DNA from 3 places in the Xanthomonas theicola genome. Region 3 is predicted to be linked to each of the others. Evidence: predicted binding sites of a transcription regulator. Region 3 holds the regulator's gene; each other region holds the start of a gene.
What was found. The regulator FliA, encoded in region 3, starts transcription of late flagellar genes. The targets are predictions, from matches to a motif close to TAAAGTTTNNCNNNCNNNGGCCGATAA.

Region 1: a site for FliA is predicted at 2,270-2,296, ahead of G4Q83_RS08010 (methyl-accepting chemotaxis protein). Genes of this name have one in related genera too.
Region 2: a site for FliA is predicted at 2,692-2,718, ahead of G4Q83_RS16565 (methyl-accepting chemotaxis protein). Genes of this name have one in related genera too.

What each region holds. Positions count from the first base shown of each region.
Region 1 is NZ_CP049017.1:1,751,085-1,756,017, reverse strand. Features, by position in the region: gene G4Q83_RS08020 (sensor domain-containing phosphodiesterase) at 1-1,748, shown strand, start outside; partial or broken gene G4Q83_RS08015 (IS481 family transposase) at 1,872-2,087, shown strand; gene G4Q83_RS08010 (methyl-accepting chemotaxis protein) at 2,540-4,711, shown strand.
Region 2 is NZ_CP049017.1:3,561,453-3,566,385, reverse strand. Features, by position in the region: gene G4Q83_RS16580 (lipid-binding SYLF domain-containing protein) at 1-619, opposite strand, end outside; gene hemH (ferrochelatase) at 783-1,742, shown strand; gene G4Q83_RS16570 (alpha/beta fold hydrolase) at 1,739-2,581, shown strand; gene G4Q83_RS16565 (methyl-accepting chemotaxis protein) at 2,861-4,933, shown strand, end outside.
Region 3 is NZ_CP049017.1:1,107,076-1,112,008, forward strand. Features, by position in the region: gene G4Q83_RS04915 (chemotaxis protein CheA) at 1-678, opposite strand, end outside; gene G4Q83_RS04920 (protein phosphatase CheZ) at 946-1,557, opposite strand; gene cheY (chemotaxis response regulator CheY) at 1,557-1,949, opposite strand; gene G4Q83_RS04930 (RNA polymerase sigma factor FliA) at 1,968-2,717, opposite strand; gene G4Q83_RS04935 (MinD/ParA family ATP-binding protein) at 2,714-3,598, opposite strand; gene flhF (flagellar biosynthesis GTPase FlhF) at 3,585-4,933, opposite strand, start outside.

The DNA of each region.
Region 1 (4,933 bases), 640 kb from region 3:
CCCGACTGGCCGTCCTGTCCAAGCTGTGTTTGCTCGACACGCCGGCGGACCGGGTGTTCGATCTGATCACCGGGCTGGCCGCGCGCAGCCTGGGCACGCCGATCGCCCTGGTCTCGCTGATCGACGAGCAGCGCCAGTGGTTCAAGTCCAGGATCGGCCTGGACGTGGCGCAGACTCCGCGCAGCCAGGCCTTTTGCGCCTACGCGATCGACAACCCCGAGCTGATGCTGGTGCACGACGCGCGACAGGATCCGCGTTTCTGCGACAATCCGCTGGTCACCGGGCCGCCGTACATGCGCTTCTACGCCGGCGCGCCCTTGCTGATGGCCGACGGCGTCAGCCTTGGCACGCTGTGCGTGATCGACACCGAGCCGCGCGCCGAGTTCGACGACGCCTCCCGCCGCACCCTGCAGGACCTGCGCGACCTGCTGCTGCTGCGGATCGAGACCCTGCGCAACACCGGTTTCGTGGATGCGTTGACCGGGCTGCCCAACCGCAGCCGCTTCGACGAAGACCTGAGCATGTGGATGTCGACGCAGCGTGCGAACCAGCCCGATACCGGGGTGGCGATCGATGTCTGCGGCATCGAGTACTTCCGCGACATGGTCAAGGCGCTGGGCTGGGAATACGCCGAGGGCTACCTGCTGGCCACCCGCGACCGCCTGCTGGAGGCGCTGGACGGGCTGCCGGCCTACCGCATCGACACCACCAGTTTCGCCTTCGTGGTGAAGGACGGCGACCAGGCGCAGCTGGCGCAGCGCTGCGAGCGCGTGTACGGCGCCTTCGCCGCCGCGATCGAACACCAGGGCATTCCGCATGCGGCGACAGCGTCGATCGGCGCGGTGCGCCTGGACGGCGCGCTGAGCGCCAACCATACATTGCGCTCGCTGACCACCGCGGTGGACATGGCGCGTCAGCACGGCCAGCCGTGGAGCCTGTACGAGCGCAGCCACGACGCCAGCCAGCGCAATGCGTTCCGCATCCTGGCCGCGCTGCCGGAGGCGCTGGCCGCGCCCGACCAACTGAGCCTGCACTACCAGCCGCGCGTCAGCATGCACAGCGGCGACTGCATCGGCGTGGAGGCGCTGCTGCGCTGGCGGCATCCGCTGCTCGGCGCGGTCGCGCCCAACGAGTTCATCCCGCTGGCGGAAAAGACCGCGCTGATGAGTCGGGTCACCGCCTGGGTGCTGCAGGCCGGCATCGCCCAGGCCGCGCTCTGGCAGCAGCGCGGGCATGGCTTCAGCGTCGCGCTGAACGTGTCGGCGGTGGACCTGGAGCAGGCCGGTTTCATCGCCATGCTGCGCGAGCTGCTGGCGCGCCATGCGCTGGAACCGGGCCGCATCGAGATCGAATTCACCGAGAGTGCGATGATCCGGCATCCGCAAGGCGTGGCCGAACAGTTGCAGGAAATCAGTGCGCTGGGGGTGAAGATCGCGATCGACGACTTCGGCACCGGCTATAGCAACCTCAGCTACCTCAAGCGCATTCCCGCAAATGCGCTGAAGATCGACCAGTCGTTCATCCGCTCGCTGCCGAGCAGCCGCACCGACAGCATGATCGTGCCGTCGATGATCCGCCTCGGCCACGACTTCGGCCAGCAGGTGGTGGCCGAAGGCATCGAGACCGAGGAGATCTACGAGATGCTGCGCGCCTGGGGCTGCGACGAGGCCCAGGGCTACTGGATCGCACGGCCGATGCCGGCGATGGCGCTGGACGCGTGGCTGGCCAAGCCCTGGCGCGCGCCCTGAGCGCGCCCCGCCCCAGGAACCGGCGGCGGCGCCGTTCATGAGAACACCGCGTACAGCGCGATCAGCTTTCCCCTGTTATCGACGTCCCTGTCGCGGCGGGACAGGGATTGGGCGCATGTCCGCTTATCCGTGGAGGATGAGGCGGCAATCCTGGCCTTCCGCAAGCCCACCTTGCTTCCCCTGGACGACTGCCTCTACGCGCTGCAGCCGAGCCTGCCGCAGCTGACTGGCTCCTCGCTGCATCGCTGCTTGCAGCGCCATGGCGTCTGGCGGCTGCCCGAGATCGGGGGCGACAAGCCTGCCAAGCAGCGGTTCAAGAGCGACCCCATCGGCTGCTTCCCTACCAAGCAGGTACCGGCGCGCATCGATCGGCGCCGAGATTTTCCACGTCTAGTGCGAGCACGCCCGCTTACGGATTACTGGAGATGCGGCCGACCGCTCATCTCTTGCGGCGTGCAGACAAAGATCGCATACAGGCGACTCATAAGCTCATTATGCAACGCATGTCTCATTTATTTTTGTAAAGACTGCGTGATGGCGGCCGTTATTGAGAGAGCGCCTAGCTCCCGAATGCGATCAAGGTTGCCGCCGACATACGGAAGCCGACCCCGATAGGGCGGCATCTCCATGCGTCGCACATCGATTGCTGATGCGCTAGCTGACGTTGCACGCATCCGACGTTCTTTAGTGCCGACACGGAAGACGCAACTGGGTTGGTTTGGCTCGCAGGCTTCACTGATCCCTGCCAGCATTTTCTTGCGCCGCCCACACTTACCACCACGAGGCCCAAAATGCTATCCACCATCAAAAACAAGTTCCTACTTGCGTTGTTGGGAACTCTCATCCCGAGCATCCTTCTCTGCCTGTCCCTGCTTAACAGCTTGCACACGTCCAAGGAAAGTGTGGGTGCCCTCTACACGCGGGACTTCACCGGCTCCGCACTGGCCAGCGATGTCGACGGCCAGCTGACCCGGGTAGACATCAATATCCTGCGCATGATCGCCATCGGTACGCCCGAACTGATCGCGCAGTGGAAGCAGGAGAACGACAAACGCTTCACAGGGGTCGAAGCCAGCATCGCAGAACTCACCCGTTTGCTGACAAACGAGCAGGAGCACAAGGCGCAACTGCAGAAAATCAAGGCCAGTTATGGCCTGATGCGCTTGGGCATGCAGCGCCAAGTGGCCTTGATCGAAGCCGGCGATATCGCTGGCGGTGCGGAAGTGAACCGCACCCAAGTCAAGGACAACGCCAACGCCACCTTCGCCGGGCTTGCCGCGTTGCGGGCAGACCTGAGCGCTTCAGCCAAAACGCGCTACCAGGATCAGCAGGCCGCGGATGCGCGGGCCATGATGCTGTCCGCGGTCGCGCTGTTGCTGATCGCGCTGGCCGGCATCGCCATTGCGCTACTGCTGGGCAACGCCATCTCTCGCTCGATCAGGCAGGCAGTGACGGCGGTCCAGCAGCTGTCGCGCGGCGTGCTCGATGTCAACGTCAAGGTGACCGGCAAAGACGAGACGGTGCAGTTGGCCAGCGCCGTGTATCTGATCCGCGACCGCCTGCAGGGAGTCATCGCCGCGCAGCTGGACATGGCGCGCCGCCACGACGCGGGCGAGATCGGCTACCGCATGGATGAAAGCGCGTTCCCCGGCGACTACGAGCACATGGTGCGCGGTGTCAACGCGTTGGCAGGCTCGCATATCGCGGTGATGATGCGCCTGGCGCAGATCATGGGCCGTTATGCGATCGGCGATCTTTCCGAGGACATGGACCGGCTGCCGGGCGAGAAGGCGGTGCTTACTGAAACGATGGAAACGGTCAAGCAGAACCTGATCGCGATGAATCGCGAGATCGGCCAGTTGGCCGCGGCCGCAGCCGCCGGCGACTTCAGCGTGCGCGGCGACGCCGAGCGCTTCCAGTATGACTTCCGCGCGATGGTCGAAAGCCTCAACACCTTGATGTCCACCGCAGACGGCAACCTTGAGGCGCTGTCCAAGCTGCTGCGGGCCATCGCCGCCGGCGACCTGACGGTGCGCATGCAGGGCGATTTCCATGGCGTGTTCGCGCGTATGCGCGACGATGCCAATGCCACAACCGAGCAGCTGGCCGATATCGTCGGCCGCATCCAGCTGGCCGCCGGCAACATTAATACCGCCTCCAGTGAGATCGCCAACGGCAACGATGATCTGTCGCGCCGCACCGAGCAGCAGGCCGCCAGCCTGGAAGAAACTGCCGCCTCAATGGAAGAGTTAACCTCTACGGTCAAGCAGAACGCCGAGCACGCGCGTCAGGCCAACCAGCTCGCAGTCGGAGCGGCGACGGTGGCCTCGCAGGGCGGCGACGTGGTCGGCCAGGTCGTGGCCACCATGAACGGCATCGAGACTTCGTCGAAGAAGATCGCCGACATCATCTCGGTCATCGACGGCATCGCCTTCCAGACCAACATCCTCGCGCTCAACGCCGCGGTGGAAGCGGCGCGTGCCGGCGAACAGGGCCGCGGCTTCGCCGTGGTCGCCTCCGAAGTGCGCACCCTGGCCCAGCGTTCGGCCGGTGCGGCCAAGGAGATCAAGGGCTTGATCGACGATTCTGTCGCCCAGGTCAGCAAGGGCTCGAGTCTGGTCGGCCAGGCCGGGCAGACCATGCAGGAAATCGTGTCCTCGGTGCAGCGCGTCACCGACATCATGGGCGAGATCTCCGCAGCGTCGCAGGAGCAGTCCGCCGGTATCGAGCAGGTCAATCAAACCATCACCCAGATGGACGAAGCGACCCAGCAAAACGCGGCGCTGGTCGAGGAAGCCACCGCGGCGGCGCGCTCGATGGAGCAGCAGGCCGGACAGCTGACCGATGCCGTGTCGGCATTCAAGATCCGCGCGGGTCTGACGCAACCGCAGCGCCTCACCGCGCCGACAAGGCTGAAGTCGGTTGGACCCAGAGCGGGCGCGGCGCTCCCAACGGTTCGCTGAAGGCCCGAACCACACGCGGCCGATTGGCGTCGGCCGCGGCAGTGCCTTTGGCAAATGCTGCTCCGGGCAACTTGCGCGGAGTGGTCAGGTCGAGTGGCGCACGCCAGCGCACCTACTCGGTTAGGTTGGTGCGCGCGCGGAAAACATTTGTCTATCCTCGTAGACGTTTTGAGCAGCCTGGAGTTGGCGCTTGTGCGCGACGGCATCGAGGGCCAACCAGAC
Region 2 (4,933 bases), 2.3 Mb from region 3:
TGGTGCGGCCCTCGAAGATCATCCGCGGGGTGGTGTTGGCGCCGTACACCTTGAGGTTGGCCGCGTCGTCGATCTGCAGCGCCGCGCCGTCCAGCGCCACGCCGGCGAACAGGCCGCGCGCGCGCGACCACGACCAGATCTCGGCCTTGAGCTGCCCGTCGGTGGCGGCGGAGGCGTTGCGCCCGACCGGTCCGGCGGCCACGCCGGCATCGGCGCCCAGGGTGAACTTGCCGTTGACGATGTTGTCCAGGCTGCGGTCGTTGCGGAACACCAGCACCACGTCGGAGGACTGCACGCCGACCTGGAAGCCGATGCTGCCGCCGGTGAGCTTGACGAACACCGGGCTGGACCAGGTGTCGTCGGGCCGCTTGATCGACATCAGGCCATGGCCGCGGCGGCCGCCGATGACCAAGCCGGCCTTGAGTGTGTCGGGGATCACCACGATCGCGCGGCCCTCGTCGAGCAGCTTGTCGGGGATGGACTGCTCCGGGATCTCCTGGATGTCGGTCAATACGCGCAGCGCGTTGCGCGCGCGTTCGTCCTCTTCCGGGCCGGCCACGGCATGGCCGACGAACAGCGTGGCGCTCAACAACAGGGCGAGGCGCGGCAGGCGGGGCATGGCGGGCTCCAGAGCAGGTCCGCAGCAAGATACTGCAAGTGCTCGAAGTTAGTCATGGCGCAATGAATCGGCAATGAGTGGCGGCGGCCGCCACGCGCGCGCCGATCGCTGCGATAGAGACGATGGCAACGCGCGCGGCGGCCGCCTCTGCCACAATGCGCGCATGTCCGACGTACCCGATACCGCCGTGCTGGTGGTGAACCTAGGCACGCCCGAGGCGCCGACCGCGCCTGCGGTCGCCCGCTATCTGGCCGAATTCCTCGGCGACAAACGCGTCGTGGCGATTCCCCGGTTGTTCTGGTGGCCGCTGCTGAACTGGGTGATCCTGCCGCGGCGCTCGCCGCGCTCGGCGCAGAAATACGCACTGGTGTGGCTGCCGGAGGGCTCGCCGCTGGCGGTCTACACCCGGCGCCTGGCCGAGGGCATGCAGCGCGAACTGCCCGATCACCGCGTGGCCTGGGCGATGCGCTACGGCACTCCGGCGCTGGCGCCGGCGCTGGACGCGCTGCGCGACGGCGGCGCGCGCCGCATCGTGGCGTTGCCGCTGTACCCGCAGTATTCGACCACCACCACCGCCTCCATCAAGGACGTGGTGCAGGCGTGGCAGGCGCGCAATCCGCAGCTGCCGGTGACCCTGATCGAGAACTATCCGACCGACCCGGCCTGGGTCGCGGCGGTCGCCGACAGCGTGCGCGCGCACTGGGCGCAGCACGGCCGCGGCGAAACGCTGTTCTTCTCCTTCCATGGCCTGCCGCAGCGCGTGGCCGACAACGGCGATCCGTATCCGCAGCGCTGCGAAGCCAGCGCGCGGGCGATCGCCGCCGCGCTGGGCCTGGATGCCGGCGCGTGGCAGCTCGGCTACCAGTCGCGCTTCGGCGCCGAGCGCTGGCTGCAGCCTTACGCCGAACCGCGCCTGTGGGAACTGGCGGCGCAGGGCACGCGGCGGGTGGACGTGATCTGCCCCGGCTTCGCCACCGACTGCCTGGAAACGTTGGAAGAGGTGGCGATGGGTTTCGTCGAGACCTGTGCCGCGCGCGGCATGCAGGTGCGCTACATCCCCTGCCTCAACGCCGCCCCGGCGCACGCGCGCGCGCTGGCGCAGCTGGCCGCACGCGCCGCATGACACTGCGCGCATTCGCCTGCCCGTCGCGGGCCGGCACGCTGGCCGGGTTGCGCAGCGGCGATCCGCATGGCCCCAAGGTGCTGGCGCTGCACGGCTGGCTGGACAACGCCGCCAGCTTCGTGCCGCTGAGCGTGCAGCTGCCGCAGCTGGACCTGGTCATGCTCGACCTGCCCGGGCATGGCCACAGCGACCCGTTGCCGGCCGGCGCCGACTACCTGCTGACCAGTGCGCTGCATCCGCTGCTGGACGCGGCCGATGCGCTGGGCTGGGAGCGCTTCGCGGTGATGGGGCACTCGATGGGCGCGGCGATCGCCAGCACCCTGGCCGCCGCGGCGCCGCAGCAGGTCGAGAAGCTGGTCGCCATCGAGATGCTCGGCGGCCTGGCCGAGACCATCGAGGGCACCCTGGACCGGCTGCGCGACAGCGTCGCTGCGACCCGGCGCCCGAACCCCACGCCGTTGCGCGTGTTCCCCGACCTGGCCGCGCCGGTGCGCGCGCGGATGCAGGCCAGCCTGCTCAGCGAGCGGTCGGCGCGGCTGCTGGTGGAGCGCGGGGTCAGGCCGGTGGAGGGCGGCTACGCGTGGCGCAGCGACCGGCGCCTGACCCTGCCCACCGCGGTGCGGCTGGGCGAAGCGCAGGTGCAGGCGCTGCTGGCCGGCATCGATTGCCCGGCGCGGATCATCTACGCCGATCCGGCGCAGCCGTATTTCCCCGAGCCGTTGCGAAGCCAGCGCGCGGCGCTGCTGCGCCACGGCCGCCTGCACGTGCTGCCGGGCGGCCACCACCTGCACATGGAGCAGCCGACGGCGGTGGCGACGTTGCTGCGTGGATTCTTCTGAGTGCTGCGCGACACGCGCCTGGGCCGCCTGCGCCGCGCCTGGCCAACGCCGCGGCACGGCCAATCCCTGCAGTGAACGCCAGCGCGTGCGCGAAGGCCACGATCGCTTGCTCAAGTTCCCAGCGCCGCCGCCGATACCCCGCCTGGACGCGCAGCACGCCGCGATGGCGGGCGTCCGGGCGTCACGGTGCCGAATCCTGTCGTGGGCCGGTCGCGCTTCAGTAAAACTTGAGAGCCACGGTAGACGTGGGCAATGGCGCCCCCCATCTCCCTGGCCCAGATGATCCGTCTCCTTCGTCGTTATCCCGTCGGTCCCCGACTGACCTTCGCCTTTTCGGCGTTGCTGCTGATCTGCGGCGCGCTGATCGTCGCCAGCCTGGCATCCATGGCCCTGGCGCGCCGCCAGCTCGACGACATCAGTCTGGACAAAAGGGAGAAGATCCGCCTGTCCAATGCGATGGTGGCCGCGCAGGCGCGCCTGGAAATCGGCCTGCTCAACGACGTCATCCTGACCAATCCCGACGAGAAGCTGGCGATCGTGCGCGCGATCGGCCAGGCCGGGCGCGACTACGCGCAGGTGTGCCGCAAGCTGTTCGCGATGCGCCTGGACCCAGCCGACCGCACCGGCGCGCAGCGCCGCGCCGCGATCGACCAGGCCTACGCCCAGGTGCCGCCGTTCCAGACCCAGGTGCTGGCGCTGGCCGCCGACAACAAGAACGTGGATGCGCAGACCCTGCACCTGTACACGCTGCAGCCGCTGTTGGCGAACTGGCAGCAGGCGATCCAGCGCAACGCCACCCACCTGCGCGCGCTCAGCGACCAGGCGTATGCCGACGCGGTGACAACGATGGCCCGCGCGCGCTGGATGCTGCTGATCGGCGGCGGCCTGCTGCTAGCGGTCAGCACCTGGCTGGGCTGGTGCATCACCCAGAGCCTGGTGCGGCCGCTGCGCGAAGGGACGCCGATCGCCGCGGCGATCGCCGCCGGCCGTCTCGACCAACCGCTGCCGGTGCACGGCAACGACGAGGCCGCCGATCTGCTGCGCAGCATGCACACCATGCAAGCGCAACTGCGCGCGGTGCTCGCCGAGCAGCGGCAGATGGCGCAGCGCCACGCCGCCGGAGCGGTCGCGCACCGCAGCGACGCGGCGGCGTTCCCGGGCCAATACGGGCAACTGCTGCACGATGCCAATGCGCTGGTCGATCTGCACGTGGGCACGGTGCAGTCCACGGTCGCGTTGATGCAGCGCTACGCGATCGGCGACCTCGGCGAGGACATGCCGCGCCTGCCCGGCGAGCAGGTGGCGATCTCCGAGACCATGGACGCGATCAAGGCCAACCTCGGCACGCTCAACCGCGACATCTGGCACCTGGCGGCGGCCGCGGCGGCCGGCGACGTCAGCGCGCGCGGCGACGTCAGCCGCCACCAGCACGACTTCCGCACCATGCTCGAAAGCCTGAATCAACTGATGGCGACCGTGGACGGCAACCTCGGTGCGCTGTCGACGCTGCTGCGCGCCGTCGCCTGCGGCGACCTGAGCGTGCGCATGCACGGCCGATTCCATGGCGTGTTCGCGCGCATGCGCGACGACGCCAACGCCAGCGCCGATCGACTGGCGAGGATCGTGGCCGGCATCCAGCAGGCGGCCACGGCGATCGACGCCGAAGCCGGCGCCATCGCCGACGGGCGCCAGGACCTGTCGCGACGCAGCGCCGAACAGGCCAGGGCGCTGGAGCACACCGCGGCCTCGGCGGGGCAACTGACCGACACCGTCAAACAGAATGCGGTGCATGCGCACCAGGCCAAGCAACTGGCCAATGCCGCCGCGTCGGTCGCGCGCCAGGGCGGCGCGGCCATCGACGAAGCGGTGGCGGCGATGCAGGGCGTGCAGGACTCGTCGCGCAAGATCGGCGAGATCATCGCGGTGATCGACAGTCTCGCGTTCCAGACCAACATCCTGGCCTTGAACGCGGCCGTGGAGGCGGCGCGCGCCGGCGAGCAGGGCCGCGGCTTCGCCGTCGTCGCCAGCGAGGTACGTGCGCTGGCGCAGCGCTCGGCCGGGGCGGCGAAGGAGATCAAAACACTGATCGAGGCGTCGTTGTCCCAGGTCGCCGTGGCCTCGGCGCAGGTCCATGGCGCCGGCCGGACCATGGGGCGGGTGCTGGCGTCGGTGGGCGAGGTGAACGGCGTCGTGGCCGCGATCGTCGTGGCCTCGCAGGCGCAGTCGGCCGGCATTGAACAAGTCGGCCAGGCGATGGCGCAGATGGACCGGACCACGCAGCAGAATCTGGCGCTGGTGGAACAGGCCGCGGCGGCCTCGCATGCGCTGGAGCAGCAGGCCGGCACGCTGGCC
Region 3 (4,933 bases):
GCGCGACAGCACCAGTTCGCCGATCAGGTTGACGATCGCGTCCAGGCGCTTGGTGTCCACGCGCACGGTGTGCTCGGGTTCGGCGGCCTTGGCGGGCGCGGCGGCCTTCGGCGCCGCCGGGACTCGGGACTCGGGACTCGGGACTCGCGAAAGCTGCGGCTTGGCGGTAGGCGCGGCGCTGCCGTGCAAGTCGTCGAGCAGCGCTTCGAACTCGTCGTCGCCGATCAGGTCCGAATCAGCGGAGCCGGCCACTGCAGGCGCAGTGCTTTTCCCGCGTCCCGACACCACTGCTGTCTCCTCGCCGCTGGTCGCGAACTGCGCGATCAACTGCGGCGGCGCGCGCGGCGGTTCGCTGCCGTTGCCGAACGCGTCCAGCATCGACTGCAGATAGTCCAGCGACTGCTGCGCGGCGTCGAAGTGCCGCGCCTGCAGCGTGGCCTGGCCGGCGCGGGCCTGGCCGAGGGTGTCTTCGGCGGCGTGGCACAGCTCGACCATGGCGTTGATCGCCAGGAAGCCGGCGCCGCCCTTGAGCGTGTGGAAACCACGGAACACGGCGTTGAGTTGCGCGCTGTCTTCCGGCGCCTGCTCCAGCGACACCAGTTGCTCGCCGAGCCGGTCCAGGATTTCCTGGGCCTCGATGATGAAATCGGCGGCGATGTCGTCGGGCACGGCGCTCATGACTAGGACCTGCCCACGCGATTGCAATAGGCCGCGTTGTCGTGTCCGGCCCCCAGGTGGTTGTGCACGGCGCAGCGACAGGCTGGCCGCCTGTTCAAGCCGCGCGCAGCCGCCTGGGGGCCGGACACGGCAACCCGAAGGGCCGCGCTTTGGTGCGCGCGGTGCTGCGTCATCATTCGGTCGTTTATCGGCATAAATTCCCTCATTCTTCCTTGCCCCGCCCGCACCAAAGCGCGGCGTGGCCTATTCCAATCGCGTAGGCAGGTCCTACAACCCCAGTCCGGACAGCAGGTCGTCGGCGTCGTTCTGCGACACGCCGTGACGGTCCAGGCCGGCCAGCGCCGGGCCGGCCAGGCCGCCGTCGGCCTTCTTGTTGTCGTCCTTCGGCGGCAATCCCAGCGCGCCGAAACCCTCGTGCACGCGACGCACGATCGCCGCGACGCGGCGGATGATCTGCCCGGTCAGGTCCTGGAAGCTCTGCGCCAGGGCCATCTCGGTGAGGTTGTGGCGGATCTTGTCGAGGATCTCGCCCTGCTCGCCGCTCAGTCCGCCGGCGCGCAGCTGTTCGGCCAGCGCGCGGCATTCCTCGGCCAGGTCCAGGGTGCGATGGCTGGCCTGTTCGGTCATCGCCACCACGTGGTCCAGGCGCGAGCAGGCATCGTCCAGCTCGCCGGCCTCGGTGGGGACGGTGGGCAGCTCGCCGAGCGCCTGGCCCAGGTCGCGCGCCAGCCGGCTCAGGCCCTGCATCATCGGCCGCGTGCGCCAGGCGGCGAGCGTGTCGATTTCCTTGCGCCAGCCGGCTTCGTCCCCGCGTTCCAGTGCGTCCAGCGCACCTTGCAGGCGTTCGATCAGGGCCCTACGTTCGGCGGTCGCTTTCATCAGGCGGTCGCTCCCAGGCGTTCGAAGATCTTGCCGAGCTTCTCCTGCAGGGTCTGCGCGGTGAACGGCTTGATGATGTAGCCGTTCACGCCGGACTGCGCGGCCTCGATGATCTGCTCGCGCTTGGCCTCGGCGGTCACCATCAGCACCGGCAGGTGCTTGAGCTTGTCGTCGGCGCGGATGTTGCGCAGCAGGTCGATGCCGGTCATGCCGGGCATGTTCCAGTCGGTGACCACGAACTCGAACGGCGCCGAACGCAGTGCCGCCAGCGCACTGTTGCCGTCCTCGGCCTCTGCAGTGTTGGTGAAGCCCAGATCGCCGAGCAGATTCTTGACGATGCGCCGCATCGTCGAGAAATCGTCCACGATCAAAATCCGCATGTTCTTGTTCACCGCTAACTCCCTTGGGTCTTATTCTTCGTCTTCCAGGCCGGCGTCGGCCGCTTCGAACGCTTTCAGGCGCCCGCGCAACCGTACCGTGGCCTGGCCGTGGATCTGGCACACGCGCGACTCGCTGACGCCGAGCACCGCGCCGATTTCCTTCAGGTTCAATTCCTGTTCGTAGTACAGCGACAGCACCAACTGCTCGCGTTCGGGCAACTGCGCGATCGCCTTGCCCAGTTCGCGGCCGAATTCGCTGCGCTCCAGCATCTGCTGCGGGTTGGGGCCGCCCTTGGCGATGCTGTCCAGCTCGCCGTGGTCCTCGATGCGCGACTCCAGGCTCAGCACCTGGCCGCGCGCGGCATCTTCCATCAACCGCAGGTATTCGGGAAGCGGCATGTCCATCGCCGCGGCCACTTCGTTGGCGGCGGCGGCGCGGCCGGTGCTCTGCTCGATCTTGCGGATCGCCGAGGCGGCGTCGCGGGCGCGGCGGTGCACCGAGCGCGGCACCCAGTCGCCGCGGCGGATCTCGTCGATCATCGAGCCGCGGATGCGGATCGAGGCGTAGGTCTCGAACGAGGCGCCCTGGTCGGCGTCGTAGCTGCGCGAGGCCTCGATCAGACCGATCATGCCGGCCTGGATCAGGTCGTCGATCTCCACGCTGGCCGGCAGCCGCGCCGCCAGGTGGTGGGCGATGCGCCGCACCAGGTCCGAATGCTGGGCGATGTAGTCGTTGGCGCTGTTGCGCTGTACGGCGCGGTACTGGGCGGCGGCGTTCATGCGGCGACCCCTTGCTGGATGATCCGTTCGACGAAGAACTCGACGTTGCCGCGCGCCGCCGTCGGCGCCTGCCAGCGCGAGGTGCGCCGCGCGATTTCGGCGATCGCCTGCGCCGACGGGCTGGACGGGTAGGCCTTGACCACCGGCTGCTGGCGCTGCACCGCCAGGCGCAGCCAGTCGTCCTGCGGCACGCAGCCCAGGTAGTTCAACGACACGTCGCCGAGGAACTTCTCGCACACCCGGCTCAGCTTGTCGTACAGCAGGCGGCCCTCGTTGAGGTCGCGGACCATGTTGGCGACGATCTGCACCCGGTCCACGCCGCGCTCGCGCGAGAGCACCTTGATGAGGGCGTAGGCGTCGGTGATCGAGGCCGGCTCGTCGCACACTACCACCACCGCGTCCTGCGCGGCCTGGCAGAAGGTCAGCACGCTGTCGGTGATGCCGGCGGCGGTGTCGATGACCATGATGTCCAGTTCGCGCTGCAGCTCGGAGAACACGTTGACCAGGCCGACGTGCTGGGCCGGCGGCAGCTCGGCCATGTGCCGGCGGCCGGAGGCGGCGGGCACCACCATCAGGCCGTTGGGCATGTCCACCAGCACCTCTTCCAGGGTGCAGCGCCCGGCGACCAGGTCGGCCAGGGTGAACTTGGGGGTCAGCCCGAGCAGCACGTCGACGTTGGCCAGGCCGAGGTCGGCGTCCAGCAGCAGGGTGCGCTTGCCCATGTCGGCCAGCGCCATCGACAGGTTGACCGAGATGTTGGTCTTGCCGACGCCGCCCTTGCCGCCGGTCACGGCGATCGTGCGCACCGGGCCCAGCGGTTCGCTGCGCGTCGCCGACAGGGGGAAGGCATTGGTGAGATTGACGTAATCACGCGACGGCATGGGTCTGCTCCGGAGTACAGGGCTTATCGGCAGCGCGCCGCAAATCTTCAAGGCGCAATACCAGGCTGGCGGCGTTGGCACGGTGCAGGTCGTCCGGCACGCGCTGACCATCGGTCACCCAGGTGAGGGGAAGCCGGTGGTCCGCGACCACCGACAGGGCACTGCCAAACCGCCCGGTTTCGTCCAGCTTGGTCAAGATCGCCCCCTGCGGATCGGCGCCGGCGAACCGGCGCACCACCTCGTCCAGGTCGGAGAAATGCGCGTTGGCAGGCAGTACTAGCAAGGACCGGACCACTCGCGAGGCGCGCAGCCAGTGCAGCTGTGCGGCCAGGGCGCGGTCGCGCTGGCCCATGCCGGCGGTGTCGATCAGCACCAGCGTGTAGTCGCGCAGGCGCTCCAGCAGCTGCTGCAGCGCCGTGTCGCTGTCGGCCTCGTGCACGGCGATGCCGAGCTGGCGGCCGTAGCTGTGCAGCTGTTCGCGGCCGCCGACGCGGATGGTGTCGGTGGTGACCAGGGCCACGTCGCGGGCGGCGTGGCCCTGCAGGAAGCGCGAGGCCAGCTTGGCGATGGTGGTGGTCTTGCCGGCGCCGGTGGGGCCGATCAGGGCGATCACGCCGCCTTCCTCGATCGGGTCCAGCGGCGCGATCGGCAGGCGCTTGGACAGCAACCCCAGCATCAGCCCGCGGCCGCGGTGCAGTTCCAGGTCGGCCGGGATCTGCATGACCACCTCGCGGGTGATGCCGCTGTCGAAGCCGTAGTCGTCCATCAGTTCCAGCGCCTGGGCGCGCACCGGCGAGCCGCGCAGGCGTTCGTCGGTGAGCCGGTTCATCTCGCGCTCGATCATCTGCCGCATCAGCGCCAGTTCGTCGCGCAGCTGAGTCAATTGTTCGTCGTTCTGCATCGCGGGGAAGCTCGGCACCGGCGCCAGGGCCGGCAGCGCCGGGATCCCGGCGCTGGGCGCGGCGGGTACCGGCGGCGCGACCACGGGCGCCGTCGCGGCGGCCGGGGTCGGCGATACCGCGGCGACGTCCTCGAGCCAGGCTGGCACGGCGGCGGCGCTGGCCGCGGCGGCCGGGGCGGCGAACGGGCTTGGCAGCGGCACGCTGATCGGCGCGTTGCGGAATACGTCCTCGGGAATGCGGAATTCGGCCGCGGCGGCCGGGGCAGGGGCCCGCGGCGCAGGCGCCGCAGCGGCCGGCGCGGACGCCGTGCCGGCCGGCATCGCCGAGATGGCGAGGGCGGCGGGCTGGGTCAGCGGCCGCGCCGGTGCGGCCTGCATCGCCGCGGCGAGCGCGGCCGGCGCGCTGCGGCGCTTGCTGATCGCGGCCATCATCG